Linked DNA regions of Prosthecobacter debontii. The protein of the gene in region 1 binds, or shares a complex with, the protein of each later gene. Links are inferred from orthologs where the notes say so. Each region holds a gene or a part of one and is shown in the gene's direction. Other genes may lie near its edges.

The links.
Region 2: the proteins of dapF (region 1) and B5D61_RS21315 are in contact, whole or in part, in a solved structure (PDB 5YGU), measured with the Escherichia coli proteins. The link is inferred for Prosthecobacter debontii from one-to-one orthologs.

The regions. Positions count from the first base shown.
Region 1 is NZ_FUYE01000008.1:33,848-36,998, reverse strand. The notes cover bases 95-3,020. They hold dapF (diaminopimelate epimerase), read left to right. Parts: upstream 95-1,114; coding sequence 1,115-1,927; downstream 1,928-3,020. Other genes in these bases: dapA (4-hydroxy-tetrahydrodipicolinate synthase), read left to right, coding at 2,061-2,939; trpA (tryptophan synthase subunit alpha), read left to right, coding at 221-1,036. Outside these bases: B5D61_RS13035 (3-keto-disaccharide hydrolase), read right to left, coding at 1-84; B5D61_RS13015 (hypothetical protein), read right to left, coding at 3,070-3,151. UniProt on the Escherichia coli protein: Involved in the succinylase branch of the L-lysine biosynthesis and in the biosynthesis of the pentapeptide incorporated in the peptidoglycan moiety. Catalyzes the stereoinversion of LL-2,6-diaminopimelate (L,L-DAP) to meso-diaminopimelate (meso-DAP).
Region 2 is NZ_FUYE01000019.1:26,242-29,077, reverse strand. It holds B5D61_RS21315 (RNA pyrophosphohydrolase), read left to right. Parts: upstream 1-1,086; coding sequence 1,087-1,587; downstream 1,588-2,836. Other genes in the region: B5D61_RS21310 (hypothetical protein), read left to right, coding at 1,595-2,836; folK (2-amino-4-hydroxy-6-hydroxymethyldihydropteridine diphosphokinase), read left to right, coding at 438-962; dapB (4-hydroxy-tetrahydrodipicolinate reductase), read left to right, coding at 1-424. UniProt on the Escherichia coli protein: Master regulator of 5'-end-dependent mRNA decay.

The DNA.
Region 1 (3,151 bases):
CCCTGGAGGTGGTGTCGGTTCGTCGGCGGAAAGAGAGCTTAAAGCGAGGGCGAACCCGCAGAGGGAGAGGAAAGCGATTTTCATGAGCAACGACCACAACGGCAGCTATGAGCACCGTCATGCGTCCGGCTGGCACCGGGATTCAGCTTTTTGTGCTGTGCGGAAGTTTGTGCCGTTCGGTTGCACAGATGAAGAGGACGCGCTAGATAGCTAGCCCTCCATGTCTGCTCCAGCCAACCGAATTGACCGTCACTTTGCGGAACTGAAAACCTCCGGCAAGCGTGCCTTTGTCGCGTATGTCTGCGCTGGAGATCCCACGTTGGACAAGACCATTGACGTCGTTCTTGGCCTGGAGAGAGCTGGGGTCGATATTGTCGAACTGGGTTTACCCTTCTCCGATCCTTTGGCCGATGGCGTCGTCAATCAGATGGCTGCCGACCGTGCTCTGAAGGCAGGTGCCACGACCAAGAAGGTGCTGGAAATGATCCAGACCCTGCGCAGCAAGACACAGATTCCTCTGGTGCTCTTCACCTACCTGAACCCCATCTATGCCTATGGCTATGAGCAGTTCCATCACGATGCTGCAGCCGCAGGTGCGGATGGCATTCTGGTACTGGATTTGCCCCCTGAAGAGGCACTGCAAAACGCGGAGTTGAAGCCCACCCCTGAGCTTCGCCACATCCAGCTCATTGCACCGACATCCCCTGCAGATCGCATCCAGCTTATCGCCAAGCAGGCGGAAGGTTTTGTCTATTACGTCTCTCGTCTCGGCGTGACCGGCGCGCAGGTGGAGATCGCCAGCGGCATCTCCGAGCAGGTGGCCGCAATCAAAAACTCCACTGAGGTGCCTGTGTGCGTCGGCTTCGGCGTCTCCAATCCCGAGCAAGCGGCCACCGTGGCCAGCATGGCCGATGGCGTGGTCGTCGGCAGTGCCATCGTAAAGCTGATTGAGAAAAACGGTGCCGCGGCGGATCTCGGCGATCAGGTCGAGGCTTTTGTGAAACCTCTCGTCACGGCTGTCAAAGCTCTATCTTGATTGATCTTCGGCGACGTATCCTCTCTTACCCCTGGATTCTTTGACACCTTGACGGTCTCCCTTTCGACCTCCTCTCCCATGACTCTGAACTTTTGGAAAATGAACGGCGCTGGCAATGACTTCGTCATGCTGGACAATCGCGATCTCTCTCTGGCGCTGACCCAGGATCAAATTGAGCGCCTGTGTGATCGCCATCGTGGCATTGGAGCCGATGGCCTGCTCTGTGTGGAGCCCGCCACGGAAGGTGGTGACTTCAAGATGCGCTATTACAACGCCGATGGCGGCGAGGCCGAAATGTGTGGCAATGGCGCCCGCTGCTTCGGTCGCTTCGTCAATCGCCTGCACAACGATTCGCTCACTAACATCCGCTTTGAAACCCTGGCTGGGATGATTTCCGCCGAGTTTGAAGCCGGGCAGGTGCGCATCAACATGAGCGCCCCTCACAGCCTGCGCCTGAATGACACGCTCCCTGTCGAAGGTGAGAGTCTGACCGTTCATAGTGTGAACACCGGTGTGCCTCATGCCGTCGTCTTTGTTGAGGATCTCGACAATGTGCCCGTCCGTCCTTGGGGCGCAGGTCTGCGTTATCATGAGGCGTTCAAGCCCAAAGGCACCAACGCCAATTTCGCCAAAGAGCTGGCTCCTGGAAGCATTTCCATCCGCACCTACGAGCGCGGTGTGGAGGATGAAACCCTGGCCTGCGGCACCGGCATGGTCGCCTGTGCTTTGATCCATCACGAACTGACGGGTGCCCCCAGCCCCGTGTCAGTTCTCGTCAAAGGTGGCGATACCCTCCGCGTCGGTTTCACGGAAACTGCCCCGCATGAATACACCGATGTTACCCTGTTCGGTCCGGCGGATTTTGTTTTCCATGGAAGCGTCGAGATTTGACTCCATCTGAGGATGAAAAGCGTGACCACTAAGGCCAACGTCCCGATTCGAAAGCGACGCTAGCCGCTCTTCGATTCACATTTTTCATTTCGCAGTTTTCAATTTTCAGTCTCCCTCTATTTTCCCCACTCCCATGTTCGCAGGAACCCACACCGCCATCGTCACCCCTTTTCGCAACGGCAAGCTTGATGAAGAAGCCCTGAAAAAGCTCATCGACTTCCAGTTCGACAACGGCGTCTCCGGCGTGGTCCCCTGCGGCACGACGGGCGAATCCCCCACACTGGATTATGATGAGCATGAGCAGGTGGTGAAACTGACTGTCGAGTATGCTCGCGGTCGTGGCATCGTCATGGCTGGCACAGGCTCCAACAGCACCCGTGAAGCCGTGGAGATGACCCAGGAAGCGGAAGCTGCCGGGGCAACCGCCATCCTCCAGGTGGCTCCGTATTACAACAAGCCGACACCCGAAGGCCTGTATCAGCATTTCAAGGCCGTAGCCGACAGCACCAAGCTGCCGATCATGCTGTATAGCATCCCTGGCCGCTGCGGCATTGAGATCGGTCTCGATGTGGTGGCTCGCCTTGCCGAGAACTGCCCGAACGTCCGCGCCATCAAAGAGGCCGGGGGCAACCCGGAGCGTGTCAGTCAGATGAAGCAGATCCTGCCTGCCGACTTCGAAATCCTTTCCGGTGACGATGGTCTCACGCTGCCCTTCATGTCCGTCGGTGGCGTCGGTGTGGTCAGTGTGGCCTCCAACCTCATTCCAAAGCAGATCAGCGACATGGTGAAGCTCGCCCTCAAAGGCGACTACACCGGAGCCCTCGGCATCCATCAGCAGTATTACCCGCTGTTCGCCGCCTTCCTGAAGCTCGCCACCAACCCCATCCCGATCAAAACCGCGATGGCCATGGCCGGTCACTGCACCCACGAACTCCGTCTGCCTCTCGTGCCGATGGACGACGCCAAAAACGCCGAACTGGAAGCAACGCTGAAGAAGCTGGCGCTGATTTGATTGGATCGACTGGTGATTGAATCTGCCTCCGGTAGGTTGGGATAATCAAAACTAAACGGGCATCGGGAGAAACACCCGATGCCCGTTTTGTCGCGAAGAGCTTGATAATGTCGCCAAGAGCAACACTCCTTTAATAGGGGCGTGTCACGATGACATAGCTGCTGCCGGAAGGGCGATACCAGGTATCCCGATGCGTGTAATACACATTGCCG
Region 2 (2,836 bases), on another replicon or contig:
CGGCGTGAATACCCTGTTTTGGCTGACCCGCAAGGCCACGGAACTGCTCGGGCCTGACTTTGACCTCGAAGTGATCGAGATGCATCACCGCATGAAGAAGGATGCCCCGAGCGGCACCGCCCGCACGCTGGTGGAGATCCTCGCCGACGTGCGTGGCCTGTCCTATGACTCCGACTGCCGCCATGGTCGTTTCGGTGATGTCGGTGCCCGCACGCCGAAGGAGATCGGTGTTCACGCTCTGCGGGGTGGGGATGTGGTGGGAGATCACACCGTAGTCTTTGCCAATGTGGGCGAGCGTGTGGAACTGACTCACAAGGCCAGCAGCCGCGATACCTTTGCCGGTGGGGCGGTGCGCGCCGCGCGCTGGCTGGCCGATAAGCCTGCAGGTCTCTATGACATGCAGGATGTGCTGGGCCTGAAGTAACCTCTTTGAATCCATGCCTCTAACTGCTTTCGGGATCGCTCTGGGCTCCAATCAAGGAGACAGCCAGCGCCACCTGGAGGCAGGTGTGGATCATCTGCTGGCACGGATTCCGCAGGCCCGGCTGACCGCTGCTGCGTCGCTGTATGAGACGGAGCCGGTGGACTGTGCACCGGGCACGCAGGCTTTTTTAAACACGGTCATCGAGGTCGAGGCGGACCTGACACCTCAGCAAATGCATGCGCATCTGGTGGCGGTGGAGGCTCTCATGGGACGGCCGCTCCAGCGGGAAAAAAATGCCCCGCGTTGCCTTGATCTCGATCTCCTCTATGCAGGCGATTACCACAGCGATGATCCCGTGCTGACCGTGCCGCATCCGCGCCTGCATCTGCGACGCTTTGTTTTGCAACCCCTCGCCGAGATCCGACCGCATCTGCATCTCCCGGGGGTATCCCTTACCCCTGCGGAAGCCCTGGCTGCTTTGCCCTGTCCGCCGGAGAGCGTGCGTTATGGGGGCGACTGGAAGCATCGATTGAGCTGATGGACTCAAAGGCGGCGACGCCCCTGTGTGTCATTTTTCTCACATGCGAGACTTCATGCGGGTCTAAAAATCGACCTCGGGGATGACAGCGAGGATTGATGTCGTATTTTGCCTCAGCCCCCCAATGCCTGATAAGTCTCCTCTGCCCATTCCCACTCCCATTGTCTATCGCCCGAATGTGGGTGTGATCCTCATGAATGACCGTGATGAAATCTTTGTCGCGGAGCGCATCAATATCCCCGGAGCATGGCAGTTCCCTCAGGGCGGCATTGATGATGGGGAGGATGCAGAAACGGCGATGTTCCGTGAGATGGCGGAAGAGATCGGGGTCACCCGGGATAAGGTGGAACTGCTGGAGCAGCGAGGGGGGTACCGTTACGCCTTTGCCAAGGGACGGCTGAAATACGGCATCTATGGCGGCCAGGAGCAGACCTATTTCCGCTGCCGCTTTTTGGGGCAGGACAGTGATGTCAATCTGGCGGCGACGCATCAGGAGTTCAGCCGCTGGTGCTGGATCAAGCCGGAAGCGTTCAAGATGGAGTGGGTGCCCAAGTTTAAACGTGCGGTTTATCATCAGGTGTTTTTAGACTTCTTTGGAGTGGACTTAAGCGCTAAGGTCTCATGACCCGGGTATGACAGAGAATGCACATCGCCACAGCTTCAGGGGCAGAGCGACCCTGGGGGCGATGTCGTGGAATCTGCCCAATGACGGCTGGAGTTCTCCGTGGGGATGTGAAGATGAATGGATCCCGCCGGATGATGAATGGCGGAAGCGGATCGGTCTGGCTGAGGATGCAGAAGCTCCAGAGGACATTCACGCGAAGCCTGATCTGGCCGAAGCACGAGGCAGCAGTCCTGCAAGGGCCGAAGAGCCTTTGGGGCTAGGGCAGATGATCCTGCGCTTCGAGAAAGAGGAGCCGGAGGAAGATCCCCCTCCGCCACCGGTGAAAGCCCCGGTCATGTTACCTCCCCGGCGGACCCCTCTGGAAGCCGTCAAGGCTCCGGCACCCGCGAGTCCTCCCCCCACGGTGGCGAAGCCACCTCCGGCCATGAAGACGGGGAGTGCACCTGCCGAGATCCGCGTGGTGCCGCGTTCCGTAGGCGTGCCGAAGCAAGCCGCCCGCTCGGCTCCGCCAGTGCCGGAGAAGCCCCAGCCTCCGAGTGAAGATGTGGAGAGTGTGAGCCCTCCTGTGCGCAAGCGCATCCCGCGTCGCTCCAACAACTATGCCTGGGGCAGTCTCATTTCCCTGAGCTTAGGCACCCTGGGCTTTACCCTGCTGGCATGGATTTATCTGCACGATACGCCGCGTGAATCGGATGAGGATTTACGGCCGGTCATGGCCTTCGATCAATCCCCCACCACCCAAGCGGTGAAAAAGCTGCGCGCTTTTTTAGACTCCATCCAGCCCCCGGAAAATACGGCCTTGCAGGATCAGTCTGCCTGGACCTGGGATACGCCTTCTTTAGCACTCTTGGTTAGGTCAAATGGTACTGCTTTCGATAATCTGCGGGACCTCTTGGAGGACTATGACTGGCATCCGCATCATGCCGAGTGGCATCGGGAGGATCTCAGTCAACACCGCTCCTGGTCTTACGTGGGGCTCCTCTTGCAGGCGCAGTCCGCTTACCTGGAGCGGCGTGGCGATGAGGAGCCCGCTCTCGTGTCAGCCATTGATCTGGCGGAGTTGAGCCGACGTCTTCAGGAGGTTTGGGCCTGGCCCGGCTACATGCATCGGGCGATGGAGTTGCATGGAGATGCGGTGCAGTTGCTGGCGGAGTTGCTTAAAACCACGCATTTGGATGGTGCCACCCTGGAACGGTTTCAGACCGAGTTCACCCAATGTCAGCCACGGGATGAGGTGATGAAGCAGGCC